Regions from separate parts of the Streptomyces sp. NBC_01546 genome, predicted to be linked through region 1. Evidence: riboswitches for the same ligand, from Rfam matches in the RefSeq annotation. Region 1 holds a riboswitch; the other holds the start of a gene.

Region 1 (7,435 bases):
GAACGTTCCCGAGACGGCTGGGAACGCCTTCCCCTCTGGCCCTAGGGACGCCGGCACAACCGGCGTGCCACGGACGACACTTCCCCCTGTTCCTGCTCACGAGGCGAGGTAAGGCCCATGACCACACGCACCCACGACGGCAGCGCCGGCGACGTCGATTACGGCGCCATCGGCTCCGGATACTCCGGCTACCGCCGGCCCGACCCCCGCATAGCCCAGGCCATCGCCGAGGCCCTCCACGATGCCCGCACCGTGCTCAACGTCGGCGCCGGAACCGGATCGTACGAGAGTGCCGCCCGCTCGGTGACCGCCGTCGAACCGTCGGAGTCCATGCGTGCCCGGCGGCCGGCCCGGCTCGCCCGGGCGGTGGACGCCGTGGCCGAGGATCTCCCCTTCGCCGACGGGGAGTTCGACGCCGCCATGGCCCTGTTCAGCGTGCACCAGTGGAGCGACGCAGCGGCGGGCCTGCGCGAGATGCGACGCGTGACGCGTGGCCCCGTCGTCGTCCTGACCTGCGATCCGAAGCTGGTGCGCGACTTCTGGCTCCTCGACCACTGGGACACCCTCCTCCGGGCCCACCGCGATCAGGCCATCGGGCGCCGCAACGCCGACGGGGCCCCGCTGACGGGCGGTGCGGAGACCACCCCGGCCGACCTCGACGCCGCCCGGCCCGACGGCGTCCCCTTCATCGCCACCAACGCCCACATCCGCCTCGCCGCACCCGCCACGACCGGCGGCGCGACCCCCGGCACGTACATCGGACAGGCCCTGTTGGACAGTTGACGCTACCCGACCACGCTGCCACGCTCCGATCCGTCCCCCTCAGGGGATCACCGGGTGGTTGCCGCCCGCTCGCGCCACCAGTCCACGGTCGCCTTGATCTGCTCGTCGAGGGGGGTGGCCCGGACCGCGAACGCCGCCTCGTAAGCGCTCGAATCGACGACGAACGGACGGTCGAACTGGTAGCGAATCTCCTTGAGTTCGCGGATCAGCGGGGAGAAGAGCGAGGCCACGCCCAGCACGGCCGGCGGGATCCTGCGCACCGTGGCCGGACCCGTCCCCGCCTGGGCGGCCAGGCGGTCGACCATCTCCCGGACGGACTGCGCGCGCCCCGTCGGGACGTGCCAGGGCCGTCCCCAGGCCCGCTCCTCGCCGGCGACCTCGACCAGCGCCCTGGCCACGTCGGGGAGATAGGTCCAGCTGTGCGCGGCGTCCGGGTTCCCGAGGGTGGAGACCGGCTTGCCGCGCAGCAGCGGTGGCACGACCCGCGCGGCCAGGTGGCCGCCGTCGGTGACGCCCGGCCCGAAGAAGTCCGAGGCCCGCAACTCGACCGCCCGGATACGGCCCTGCTCGTGCAGTGTCCACGCCTGCTCCCAGGCCGCGGCGCGCACCCGCCCCTTGGGTCCGGTCGCCGCGAGCGGCAGTTCCTCGGTCAGGGGACCGTCCACCGGACCGTAGCCGTAGAGGTTCCCCAGCATGACCAGTACGGCCCCGGTGGCCTCGGCCGCGGTACAGACCGACGCGGCCAGCGGCGGCCATGCGCTCGTCCAGCGGTGGTAGGGCGGCGCGGCGCAGCTGTAGAGCGCGGCCGCGCCCTTCGCGGCTTCGGTCAGCCGCTCCGGGTCCGTCGCGTCCAGCGCGACGTGTTCGATTCCGGCTTCCGGGCTTCGGCCCGACCTGGTGACGACCCTTACCGTATGGCCCTGTTCGGCCAGCAGCCGAGCAGTTGCGGCACCGGCGGGTCCAAATCCGATCACGACATGAAGGCTCACATACGCACACTAGCGCGAGTGATCGCGGGACGGCGGGAGCGGGGAGGTCACTCCCGCTCCCGCCCGCGTGCCCGCGCCGGCCTCAGGCCGTCGCGATCTCCGTACGGACCTGGTGCGCGGCCTCGACGAGGTGCTCCAGGGAGGCCCTGGTCTCGGGCCAGCCGCGGGTCTTCAGACCGCAGTCGGGGTTGACCCACAGCCTTTCGGCCGGGATGGCCTCAAGTCCCTTGCGCAGCAGGGACGCTGCCTCCCCGGCGGAGGGGATGCGCGGGGAGTGGATGTCCCAGACGCCCGGGCCGACCTCGCGTGGATAGTGGGCGCCGGCGAGCTCGTCTGCCACCTGCATGTGGGAGCGGGCGGCCTCCAGGCTGATGACGTCGGCGTCGAGGGCCTCGATGGCCTCGACGATGTCGCCGAACTCGGCGTAGCACATGTGGGTGTGGATCTGGGTGTCCGGACGGACGCCGCCGGTGCTGAGGCGGAAGGACTCGGTCGCCCAGGCCAGGTACGCGGCGTGGTCGGCCGCCCGCAGCGGCAGGGTCTCCCGCAGCGCGGGTTCGTCGACCTGGATCACCGAAGTACCGGCCGCCTCGAGGTCGTTCACCTCGTCGCGCAGGGCGAGCGCGACCTGCCGGGCCGTGTCGCCGAGCGGCTGGTCGTCGCGTACGAAGGACCAGGCGAGCATGGTCACCGGACCGGTCAGCATGCCCTTGACCGGCTTGGCCGTCCGGGCCTGGGCGTACGCGGTCCAGCGCACGGTCATCGGCTCCGGACGGGAGATGTCCCCGGCCAGGACCGGCGGCCGCACGTAGCGCGTGCCGTAGGACTGGACCCAGCCGTGCTGGGTGGCCAGGTAGCCGGTGAGCTGCTCGGCGAAGTACTGGACCATGTCGTTGCGTTCGGGCTCGCCGTGCACGAGGACGTCGAGGCCGGTCTTCTCCTGGAAGGCGATCACCTCGCGGATCTCGGCCTCGATGCGGCTCTCGTAACCGGCCTCGTCGAGCCGTCCGGCGCGCAGGTCGGCGCGGGCGGTGCGCAGTTCGGCGGTCTGCGGGAAGGAGCCGATGGTCGTCGTGGGCAGCAGTGGGAGGCCGAGGCGGGCCCGCTGGGCGTCCACGCGCTGCTCGTAGGGCTGGGAGCGGCGGGCGTCGGCGCCGGTGACGGCCGCGGTCCGGGCCCGTACGGCCGGGTCGCGGGTGATCGCGGAGTTCGCCCGGGCGGCCAGGTCGGCGCGGTTGGCGGCGAGTTCGGCCGCGATGGCACCGGTGCCCCGGGCGAGACCGCGGGCGAGGGTGGAGATCTCGGTGGTCTTCTGGCGGGCGAAGGCCAGCCAGCGGCGGATCTGCGGGTCGATGTCGCGCTCGGCGCCCGCGTCCAGCGGCACGTGGAGGAGGGAGCAGGAGGCGGCGACGTCGACCCGGTCGGCGAGGCCGAGGAGGGTGCCGAGGGTGGCGAGGGACTTCTCGTGGTCGTTGATCCAGATGTTGCGGCCGTTGACCACGCCCGCGACCAGGCGCTTGCCGGGGATTCCGCCCACCGCCGCGAGGTCGTCGAGGTTGGCTGCGGCCCGGTCTGTGAAGTCGAGGGCGAGCCCTTCGACGGGTGCCTTCGCCAGCACCGGCAGGGCCTCGCCGAGCCGGTCGAAGTACGAGGCGACCAGCAGCTTGGGGCGCTCGGGGAGGGCGCCGAGCTCGCGGTAGGCCCGGGCGGCGACGCCGAGCTCGGCCGGGGAGCGGTCCTGGACCAGGGCGGGCTCGTCCAGCTGGACCCATTCGGCTCCGGCCGCGCGCAGATCGGCGAGGACCTCGGCGTACACGGGCAGCAGCCGGTCGAGCAGGGTGATCGGCTGGAAGTCGTCGGCCACTCCGGGGGCGGGCTTGGCCAGCAGGAGGTAGGTGACCGGTCCGACCAGCACGGGGCGGGCCTTGAGCCCGAGGGCCTGGGCCTCCTTCAGCTCGGCGACCTGCCGGGCGGAATCGGTGGTGAAGACGGTGTCGGGCCCCAGTTCCGGCACCAGGTAGTGGTAGTTGGTGTCGAACCACTTGGTCATCTCCAGCGGCGCCACGTCCTGGGTGCCGCGGGCCATGGCGAAGTAGCCGTCGAGCGCGTCCGCGGCGACGGCGGAGCGGTGCCGGGCCGGGACGGCGCCGACCATGACGCTGGTGTCGAGGACGTGGTCGTAGTACGAGAAGTCACCGGTGGGGACCTCGGTGATGCCGGCGCCGGCCAGTTGGCGCCAGTTCGTCCGGCGCAGGCGTGCGGCGGTCTCGTGGAGGGCTTCGGCGCTGACGCGGCCCTTCCAGTAGCCCTCGACGGCCTTCTTCAGTTCCCGGTTCTGCCCCTGACGGGGGTAGCCGTACACGGTGGCTTGTACCGCCGCGGCTGCGGACTCGGTTGTCACGGAACTCTCCTTCGCGAGCGTGTCTCCATGAGTCCCGGTGACGGGACGCGAGGCGCGAAGGGGTGGCCGACCGGACGGTCCGCCGGGCGCGAGGCACCGGTACGGCCGTCCGAGATCTTTACGCCGACCCGCCCACGAGGTCACCGGGATGTCCGCGCACGGCTGTGCGTGCGCGGGCAACGGGCAGGTCTTCGGACTTGCGGGCACGTCTGCCACTCGGGCAGACACCTACTGGCCGTCGCTTCCCAGACCCGTCCGGGCCCAGTGCGTATGACGGCGGTCGTTCCCGCTCACCGCTGCGGGGCAGTCCCGGATTCCCACCGGGTTCCCTCTTACGACGCATCCCGCCTGGCGGACGGGGGCGAACCAGCTGCTGCGGGTCAGCGTAGGCGCAGGTCCTGGAGGATGGGTACATCGGCTCGCATCCCGGACGGTGACGTGGGGCACCGCGAGCCGCTCCCCCGTCAGCGCCGGTCGTACGGGTGGAACCCGCGGCCGCTCTTGCGGCCCAGCAGCCCTGCCTGGACCATCCGCTGGAGCAGCGGGGGCGGAGCGTAGAGCGGCTCCTTGAACTCCTCGTACAGCGACTGCGCGATGGCCGCGACCGTGTCCAGTCCGATCAGGTCGGCGAGCTTGAGCGGACCCATGGGGTGGGCGCAGCCCAGTTCCATGCCCGCGTCGACGTCGGCGGCGGTCGCGAAACCGGACTCGGCCATCCGGATGGCCGAGAGCAGGTAGGGAACCAGCAGGGCGTTAACGACGAACCCGGCCCGGTCCTGTGAGTGGACGGCCGTCTTGCCCAGGGTGTCGCGGGCGAACGCCTCCGCCCTCTCGGTCGTCTCGCGGGTGGTGTGCAGCGAGGAGACGATCTCGACCAGCGGCAGGACGGGTACGGGATTGAAGAAGTGCAGGCCCACCACGCGGTCCGCGCGGCCGGTGGCCATCGCCAGGCGCATCACGGGGATGGCGGAGGTGTTCGTCGCGAGGATCGCCGCAGGGTCCTCGACGATCTTGTCGAGGGCCGTGAAGACCTCTCCCTTCACCTCCGCGTTCTCCACGACGGCCTCGATGACGAGCTGGCGGTCGGCGAGGTCGTCGAGGCTGCCCGAGAAGACGAGCCGGGCCAGGGCGTCCTCGGCGGTGAGCCGGTCCAGTTTGCCCCGCTGGACGGCGCGTTCGAGGGAGACGGCCACGCGTTCGCGGGCGGCGCGGGCCGCGGTGGCATCGGCCTCGCAGACCACCGTGTCGAGGCCGGCGCGGGCGCAGACCTCGGCGATCCCGGCGCCCATCTGGCCGCCGCCGACGATGCCGACCCGGTGGATGGCGGTGCTCATGAGCGTTCCTCTCGACGGGTGACCAGGTGGCGGGCGTACGCATCGGGGGTGAAGAAGGCCGGCAGGTCCCGCTCGAGGGCCGTGCGCTCGAGGACCGCGCGCGCCTCGGCGACCAGAGCGTCCGGCTGCTCCTTGGCGAGCGCGGCGGACTGCGCGGCGAGGATCTCCCGAACGCTCTCGCGGTCGGCCGTGCCGTGGCGAAGCCACTGCCAGAGCTGCACGCGGGCGATCTCCGCGGTGGCGGCGTCCTCCATGAGGCCGTCGAGGGCGACGGCTCCGCTGCCGCGCAGCCAGGCGTCGAAGTACCGCAGGGCGACGGAGACGTTGGCGCGGATGCCTTCGGGAGTGGGCGGACCGCTGGTGCGCCGGACCGACAACAGCTCGGCGGCGGTGACGTGGACGTCCTGCCGCAGGCGCTCGAGCTGGTGCGGGCGCTCTCCGAGCACTCCGTCGAAGACCTCACGGCAGACGGGGACGAGTCCGGGGTGGGCGACCCAGGAGCCGTCGAAGCCGTCCTCGGCCTCGCGCTCCTTGTCGAGCCGGACCTTGGCGTGGGCCGCGGTGTCGGCCTCGGGGTCCTTGCCGGGCACATGGGCGGACATGCCGCCGACGGCGTGGGCGCCGCGCTTGTGGCAGGTACGGACGAGCAGCTGGGTGTACGCCCGCATGAAGGGGGCGGTCATGGTGACCTTGGCCCGGTCGGGCAGCTGGAAGTCGGTGCGGTGGCCGAAGGTCTTGATGAGGCTGAAGAGGTAGTCCCAGCGGCCCGCGTTCAGTCCGGCGCTGTGCTCGCGCAGCTCGTGGAGGATCTCCTCCATCTCGAACGCCGCGGTGATCGTCTCGATCAGGACGGTGGCGCGGACGGTGCCGCGCGGGATGCCGAGGATCTCCTGGGCCATCAGGAAGACGTCGTTCCAGAGGCGGGCCTCGTACCGGTTCTCCAGCTTGGGAAGGTAGAAGTACGGGCCGTGGCCGGCGTCGATCTGCCGCTGGGCGCAGTGGAAGAAGTAGAGGCCGAAGTCGACCAGCGAGGCCGCGACGGGACGGCCGTCGATCTCCAGGTGCTGCTCGGTCAGGTGCCAGCCCCGCGGGCGGACCATGATCGTCGCCAACTGCTCGCCGAGGCGGTACTCCTTGCCCTCGGGCGTGGTGAAGTCGATCCGGCGCTCGATGGCGTCGAGCAGGTTCAGCTGCCCGCCGATGACGTTGTTCCAGGTGGGTGCTGTGGCGTCCTCGAAGTCGGCCATCCACACCCGGGCCCCCGAATTCAGGGCGTTGACGGTCATGCGCCGGTCCGGAGGTCCGGTGATCTCCACCCGGCGGTCGACGAGACCCGGGGCGGGCGGTGCGACGCGCCAGTCGGGGTCGTCGCGGACCGCGGTGGTGGCGCGGGGGAAGTCGAGCGGGTTGCCGGAGACGAGCTGGGCGGTGCGCCGGCGCCGTTCCTTGAGCACCTCCTCGCGGCGGCCGGCGAAGGCCGTGTGGAGCGTGCCGATGAAGTCCAGGGCGGCGGGGGTGAGGATCTCGTCGAAGCGGTGGCCGGGCGCGCCGAGGACGTGGACGCGACCGGCGAGTTCGGTGGTGGGCATACGGGTCTCCTCGGCGGGAGCGGCGGACGGGGGAAGGCCGGCGGGCGGGCGGGGACGGCGGAGCGGTGCTCGCCCCCGCCCGCGGGGCGGGCTCAGTGGAACTGCTCCTCCTCCGTGGAGCCGGCGAGCGCGGTGGTCGAGGAGGCGGGGTTGACGGCGGTGGAGACGAGGTCGAAGTAGCCGGTGCCGACTTCACGCTGGTGCTTCACGGCGGTGAACCCGTGTTCCTGGGCGGCGAATTCGCGCTCCTGAAGGTCCACGTACGCGGTCATGCCGTGCTCCGCGTAGCCGCGGGCGAGGTCGAACATGCCGTGGTTGAGGGAGTGGAAGCCGGCCAGG
Region 2 (7,435 bases), 4.7 Mb from region 1:
GAGCCGCCGCGAGGGCTCCCAGGGCGCGAGGGTGTCGTCCGGGCCGTGGAAGATCAGTACGGGGAGGCGCAGCGTGCCCGGGTCCGCCAGGGGCGCCTGGCGGTCGGCGCGCAGTCCCGCGCGGCTCTCGGCGGCCCGGACCGCGAGCGGGAGCACCGGGGCCGGGGTGTGGCGGGCCGCGGCGAGCGCGCGCAGGGTGGTGTGCCAGTCGAATACGGGAGAGTCCAGCACCAGCCCGGCGATCCGGCCGGCCAGCGCCGAGCGCTCGGCGGCGCGCAGGGCCATGGTGGCGCCGGTGGACCAGCCGTGCAGGATCACGCGGCGGGCGCCGTAGCGCAGGGCGTAGCGGATGGCGGCGTCCAGGTCCCGCCACTCCGATTCGCCGAGGTGGCCGAGGCCGTCCGGGGAGGCGGGGGCACCGAGGTCGCCGCGGTAGGCCAGGTCCAGGACGGGCAGCCGGTGCCGGTGCAGGAAGGGCATGACCACCATCGGGTGCTCGCGGCCGGCGCCGAGCCCGTGCACGGTGATGACCCAGGTGTCGCGGGCCTCGGGCACGAACCAGGCGGGCAGGGCGCCGAGCTCCCCGGGGACGTCGACGTCGGCGTGGTCGAGCCCGAGGGCGGTGCGCGGGTTCCCGAGGTGGACCTGGGGGGTCAGGGTGACTCGGGTGCCGGGGTCGAGGCTGCCGTGGGTGACGGCGAGGAGCCGGCGTACGACGGTGTCCGGGCCGTGCTCGGCGTCGGGGAGCACGGGGCCGATCACGGCGTGCACCCCGGGGGCGTCGAGTCCGTACGTACCGGGGCGCAGGGAGCCGAGCGAGCGGGTCAGCACGACCCGGTCGGCGGCGGTGGAGTGGACGCTCAGGCGCGGACTGCCGGGCAGCGGGCGCCCGGGCTGGGGCCGCAGGGCCACGTCGGCGGCGTACCGGCCGGCCGCGACAGCGGCCACGGCGGTGCCCAGGAGGGTGGTGGTGACGGCCGCTGCCGTCGCTGTCGCGGTACGCACTGCTCCAGTGTCGAGGCGCGGGCTTCGGCGGGCCACCGGAGGCGATCGTTCCGACGGTCGCCGCGGGCGAGGTGATCTAGCTCTCTTTCGATGCCCCGGAGGGGGCGGCCGATCAGCCAGAGGTCACTCGCGGAGGGGTTCGTTCACCCTGCTTTGACGTGCATTTATCTGGATAGCTACGACAGAATCGGGACGAATGACCTGATCGCACCCCAGGTGGAGACACCATTAAGCCCGCATCAGTTCACCTTCCGTTCATCCAGGTTGCCTACGGTCGCCGAGCCACTGACGTCAAACAGAAGCCTGGGTAAATGGAGCACATAACGCTTCTCCTCGGGATCGTGATCATCACCGCTCTCGTGTTCGACTTCACGAACGGTTTCCACGACACAGCCAACGCGATGGCTACCACCATCTCGACTGGCGCCCTCAAGCCCAAGACGGCGGTGGCCATGTCCGCCGTGCTCAACCTCGTCGGCGCGTTCATGTCCGTGGAGGTCGCCAAGACGATCTCCAAGGGCCTGGTCAACGAGGAGGGCATCCAGCCAGAAGTGATCTTCGCCGCCCTGGTCGGCGCGATCCTCTGGAACCTCGTCACCTGGCTGGTCGGCCTTCCCTCCAGCTCCTCCCACGCCCTGATGGGCGGCCTGATCGGTGCCGCGGTCGCCTCGGCCGGCATGGGCGCCGTCAACGGCAGCGTCGTCGTCACCAAGGTGCTGATCCCCGCGATCGCCGCGCCCCTCGTGGCCGGTCTGGCCGCGATGCTCGCCGCCAAGGTCACGTACAAGCTGGGCAACAAGGTCGGCGAGAAGACCTCCGCCAAGGGCTACCGCGCCGGTCAGATCGCCTCGGCCAGCCTCGTCTCCCTCGCGCACGGCACCAACGACGCGCAGAAGACGATGGGCATCATCACTCTGGCACTCGTCGCCGGAGGCGCGCTCGCGCCCGGCTCGAACCCGCCGGTCTGGGTCATCGTCTCCGCCGGTATGGCCATCGCGATGGGCACCTACCTGGGCGGCTGGCGCATCATCCGCACCATGGGCAAGGGCCTGACCGACCTGCAGCCGCAGCAGGGCTTCGCCGCCCAGACCTCGGCCGCCAGCGTCATCCTGGCCTCCTCCTCCCTCGGCTTCTCCCTCTCCACCACCCACGCGTGCTCCGGCGCGGTCATGGGTGCGGGCCTGGGACGCAAGGGCGGCGTGGTCCGCTGGTCCACCGCCACCCGCATGTTCATCGCCTGGGGCCTGACCCTGCCGGCCGCCGCCCTCGTCGCCTCCGGTGCCGAGCTGGTCATGCGCACCGGTGACGTCGGCGTCGCCGTCGTCGCGGTGTTCCTGGTCGCCTCCTGCACCGCGATCTGGTTCATCTCGCGCCGCCAGGTCGTCGACCACCACAACGTCAACGAGGTGGAGCCGGCCGGCGCCGAGGAGCCGGGTGTCGTCACCACGGCCATGGCCGCCGTCACCGTCCCGCCGACCGCCGCCGCGGCCGGTACGACCGCCGCCGTGACCGACGAGGACCTCAAGGCCACCATCCCGGCCGCGACCGCGACGCCTGCGGCTCCGGCCGCGGCGGTCTGACCCCGAGAACGACAGAGGAATCAGCGGTATGAAGATCGACTGGGAAGCACTCGGCTCCGTGTTCGGGGTCAGCCTCTCCGCCACCGTCGCCCTCGTGGCCCTCTTCACCCTGGGCCTGGTGGGCCTGTCCAAGCACGAGACCGCCACCGAGCAGGGCGGCACCGCCACCCTGGCCCGCAGCGGCGCGTACGCCTGCTTCGCGCTCGTCGCGGCCGCCGTGGGCTACGGGATCTACCTGATCGTCGCCTGACACGCACGTCACGCGTGAACGCTCCCTCCGGGTTTCCCCGGGGGGAGCTTTCGCATGCCCCGCCACACGTCCCGCCACACGCCCCACCGCAGCCCCGTCGCAGGTCAACGGCGAGTTGACGGGCGTTCGCGGTGCGTGGTGGACTGCGCGAGCCAATACGGCGGCATGGAGAGGAAGTCCGGTGCGAATCCGGCGCGGTCCCGCCACTGTCACCGGGGCACTCGACCGAGTGCGACCCGGGAGCCAGGAACTCTCGCCGCCGGACACGTCGAACCAGGGCGCGGACCCTGAGTGAGGACATACCTGCCACCATGCGTGCCGATCGCGTCTTCGCGTACGGCGTCACGGCGGGGCTGATCGGCGACCGGATCCTGGGGGATCCGCGCCGTGGGCACCCCGTGGCCGCCTTCGGACGAGCCGCCGCCGCCGTCGAGCGCGCCCTGTGGCGCGACGACCGCGCCCGGGGCCTCTTGCACACCCTGGTGTGCGCCGGGGGCGCGGCCGCCGTCGGTGCGCTGGGCGCCCGCGCCGTGCGCTCCCGGCCCGCGGCCGCCCGTATCGCCCTGACCGCCGCCGCCACGTGGGCCGTCGTGGGCGGCACCTCGCTGGGCCGGGAGGCCCGCGCCATCGGCGGCGCGCTCGCCGCCGGGGACGCCGAGGTGGCCCGCGAGCGGCTGCCGCACCTGTGCGGGCGCGACCCGCAAGCCCTGGACGAGCAGCAGATGGCCCGCGCCGTCGTGGAGTCGGTCGCGGAGAACACCTCCGACGCGGTGGTCGGGGCCCTGGTGTGGGGCGCCGTCGCCGGAGTCCCCGGGCTGCTGGCCTTCCGCGCCGTGAACACCCTGGACGCGATGGTCGGCCACAAGTCCCCCCGCTACCTGCGCTACGGCTGGGCGTCCGCCCGGCTCGACGATTTGGCGGGCTGGCCGGGCGCCCGGCTGACCGCGCTGGCCGCCGTACTGGCCGGACCCGACCGGCGGGGAGCCGTACGGGCCTGGCGCGCGGACGCCGCCGCGCACCCGAGCCCGAACGCCGGGCCCGTGGAGGCCTCCTTCGCGGGGGCGCTCGGCGTACGGCTGGGGGGCACCCTGGCGTACGGGGGGCGGGTCGAGCACCGGGCGGTGCTCAACGGCGGGACGGGGCGGCCGGTGGAGGTCGCGGACATCGAGCGGGCGGTACGGCTGTCGCGGCAGGTGACCTGGCTGGCGCTGGGGGCCTGTGTGGCGGCCCGGATGCTGGTCTCGCGCACATCACGGAGGGGGCGCGCATGAGCGGCGCGAAGCGCGGCGGCGGACTGCTGGTCGCCGGAACCACGTCGGACGCGGGCAAGAGCGTGGTCACGGCGGGCATCTGCCGCTGGCTGGCCCGCCAGGGCGTCAAGGTGGCGCCCTTCAAGGCGCAGAACATGTCGCTGAACTCCTTCGTCACCCGGGAGGGCGCCGAGATCGGCCGCGCCCAGGCGATGCAGGCCCAGGCGGCCGGCGTGGAGCCGACCGCGCTGATGAACCCGGTCCTGCTCAAGCCGGGCAGCGACCGCAGCAGCCAGGTGGTGCTGCTGGGCAAGCCGGTGGGCGAGATGAGCGCCCGCGGCTACCACGGGGGCAGGCAGGAGCAGTTGCTCGGCATCGTCACGGACTGTCTGGAGCAGCTGCGGGGCACGTATGACGCCGTGATCTGCGAGGGGGCGGGGAGTCCGGCCGAGATCAACCTGCGCCGGACCGACATCGTGAACATGGGCATCGCGCGGGCCGCGCGGTTCCCGGTGGTCGTGGTCGGGGACATCGACCGGGGCGGGGTCTTCGCGTCCTTCTTCGGTACGACGGCTCTGCTGTCGGCGGAGGACCAGTCGCTGATCGCCGGATATCTGGTCAACAAGTTCCGCGGTGACGTCTCGCTGCTGGAGCCGGGCATGGAGATGCTGCGTGGCCTGACCGGGCGGGCCACGTACGGGGTCCTGCCCTTCCAGCACGGGCTGGGCATCGACGAGGAGGACGGGCTCCGGGTCTCCCTGCGGGGCGCGGTGCGCGAATCGGTGGTCGCCCCTCCGGTGGGCGAGGACGTGCTGCGGGTCGCCGTGTGCGCGGTGCCGCTCATGTCGAACTTCACGGACGTCGACGCGCTCGCGGCGGAGCCGGGGGTGGTCGTGCGGTTCGTGGACCGGGCCGAGGAGCTGGCCGACGCGGACCTGGTCGTCGTGCCGGGGACGCGCGGGACGGTGAAGGCCCTCGCCTGGCTGCGCGAGCGCGGGCTGGCGGACGCCCTGCTGCGGCGGGCTGCCGAGGGGCGGCCGGTGCTCGGGATCTGCGGTGGTTTCCAGGTGCTCGGCGAGCACATCGAGGACGAGGTCGAATCGCGGGCGGGTGCGGTGGACGGGCTCGGGCTGCTGCCCGTGCGCATCCGCTTCGAGCGGGAGAAGACCCTGGCGCGGCCGGTGGGTTCGGCGCTCGGGGAGCCGGTCGAGGGGTACGAGATCCACCACGGCGTGGCCGAGGTGCTGGGCGGGACGCCCTTCCTGGACGGGTGCCGGGTCGGGTCGGTGTGGGGGACGCACTGGCACGGCTCGCTGGAGTCGGACGGCTTCCGCCGGGCGTTCCTGCGGGAGGTGGCCGCGGCGGCCGGGCGGCGGTTCGTCCCGGCGCCGGACACCTCGTTCTCCTCCCTGCGGGAGGAACAGCTCGACCTGCTGGGCGACCTGATCGCGGAGCACGCCGATACGGATGCGCTGCTGCGGCTGATCGAAGGCGGAGCCCCGGCGGCCCTGCCGTTCCTCCCGCCGGGCGCGCCGTGACGGCCGCGGCCCTGCGGGGCTCTCCCCCACCCCGCCCCTTCCCTCAACCGGGCTCTGCCCGGACCCGCGCCTTCGAAGGAGTGAGCAACGCATGAGCACGCCCTATCCGTTCACCGCAGTGGTCGGTCAGACCGACCTGCGGCTGGCGCTCCTGCTCAACGCCGTGAGCCCGGCGGTCGGTGGTGTGCTGGTGCGCGGTGAGAAGGGGACCGCCAAGTCCACCGCCGTGCGCGCGCTGTCGGCGCTGCTGCCGCAGGTGGACGTGGTCCCCGGATGCCGGTTCTCGTGCGCGCCGGCCGCGCCCGACCCGGCCTGCCCGGACGGCCCGCACGAGCCGGGCCCCGGCGCCGCCCGGCCCGCCCGCATGGTGGAGCTGCCCGTCGGGGCCTCCGAGGACCGCCTCGTCGGGGCCCTCGACATCGAACGGGCCCTGGCGGAAGGCGTGAAGGCCTTTGAACCCGGCCTGCTCGCCGACGCGCACCGCGGCATCCTGTACGTCGACGAGGTCAACCTGCTCCACGACCACCTCATCGACCTGCTGCTGGACGCCGCCGCGATGGGGGCCTCGTACGTCGAGCGCGAGGGAGTCTCCGTCCGGCACGCCGCACGGTTCCTGCTCGTCGGCACCATGAACCCCGAGGAGGGCGAGCTGCGCCCGCAGCTCCTGGACCGCTTCGGGCTCACCGTCGAGGTCGCCGCCTCCCGCGAGCCCGCCCAGCGCGTCGAGGTCGTGCGCCGCAGGCTCGCCTACGAGGACGACCCGGCCGGTTTCGCGACCCGCTGGGCCGATGACGAACACGAGGTCCGCGCCCGGGTGGTGGCGGCGCGGGCGCTGCTCCCGCAGGTCCGGCTCGGGGACACCGCGCTGCTCCGGATCGCCGCGACCTGCGCGGGCTTCGAGGTCGACGGCATGCGGGCGGACATCGTGATGGCCCGGACCGCGACCGCGCTGGCCGCCTGGGCCGGGCGGACCGAGGTGCTGAAGGAGGACGTACGGCAGGCGGCGCTGCTGGCGCTCCCCCACCGGCGGCGGCGCAACCCCTTCGACGCGCCGGGCCTGGACGAGGACAAGCTGGACGAGATCCTGGACCGGTTCGAGGACGAGGAGCCGGAGCCCGAACCGGAGCCGGAGCCGGAGGGACCGGACGACAGCGGCCCGGACGACGACGGCGGCGGCCCCGACGGGGGCGGCGGGGTGCCCCCGCAAGGCAACGGTCCGCAGACCTCCGACGCCCCGCCGGAGTCGGAATCAGAGTCCACCGAGAGCGCCCCCGCGGACGCCCCCGAGGCCCCTCAGCCCTCCTCCCAGGGAGCCGGCGGGCCCGAGCAGGCCGCCGTACGGGCCGCGGAGCCGTTCCGGACCAAGATGCTGAGCGTGCCCGGCCTCGGCGAGGGCGCTGCCGGGCGGCGTTCGCGTGCCCGTACCGCCCACGGCCGGACCACCGGCGCCCAGCGCCCCCGCGGCCAGCTCACGAAGCTGCACCTGGCGGCCACCGTGCACGCGGCCGCACCGCACCAGAAGGCGCGCGGCCGCGACGGGCGCGGCCTGGTGATCCGCAAGGACGATCTGCGCCAGGCGACGCGGGAGGGCCGCGAGGGCAACCTCGTCCTCTTCGTCGTCGACGCCTCGGGCTCGATGGCCGCCCGGCAGCGCATGAGCGCGGTCAAGGGCGCCGTGCTGTCGCTGCTCCTGGACGCCTACCAGCGCCGGGACAAGGTCGGCCTGATCACCTTCCGCGGGGCCACGGCCGAACTGGCGCTGCCGCCCACCTCCTCGGTGGACGCGGCCGCGGCCCGGCTGGAGAAGCTGCC

The links. A riboswitch is a leader RNA that binds a small molecule or an ion and turns the genes downstream of it on or off. The one in region 1 is predicted to bind cobalamin.
Region 2: linked by a shared signal. The riboswitch ahead of OHA89_RS27990 (cobalamin biosynthesis protein) and the one ahead of metE (5-methyltetrahydropteroyltriglutamate--homocysteine S-methyltransferase) in region 1 are both predicted to bind cobalamin.

Annotation. Positions count from the first base shown of each region.
Region 1 covers NZ_CP109379.1:1,424,403-1,431,837, forward strand. The annotation lists gene OHA89_RS06925 (pyridoxine 5'-phosphate oxidase C-terminal domain-containing protein) at 1-45, shown strand, start outside; gene OHA89_RS06930 (methyltransferase domain-containing protein) at 118-783, shown strand; gene OHA89_RS06935 (NAD-dependent epimerase/dehydratase family protein) at 831-1,772, opposite strand; gene metE (5-methyltetrahydropteroyltriglutamate--homocysteine S-methyltransferase) at 1,855-4,173, opposite strand; cobalamin riboswitch at 4,359-4,508, opposite strand; gene OHA89_RS06945 (3-hydroxybutyryl-CoA dehydrogenase) at 4,638-5,507, opposite strand; gene aceB (malate synthase A) at 5,504-7,096, opposite strand; gene aceA (isocitrate lyase) at 7,189-7,435, opposite strand, start outside.
Region 2 covers NZ_CP109379.1:6,113,702-6,121,136, reverse strand. The annotation lists gene OHA89_RS28005 (S9 family peptidase) at 1-1,005, opposite strand, end outside; gene OHA89_RS28000 (inorganic phosphate transporter) at 1,317-2,585, shown strand; gene OHA89_RS27995 (hypothetical protein) at 2,614-2,835, shown strand; cobalamin riboswitch at 2,966-3,109, shown strand; gene OHA89_RS27990 (cobalamin biosynthesis protein) at 3,147-4,106, shown strand; gene OHA89_RS27985 (cobyric acid synthase) at 4,103-5,623, shown strand; gene OHA89_RS27980 (putative cobaltochelatase) at 5,715-7,435, shown strand, end outside.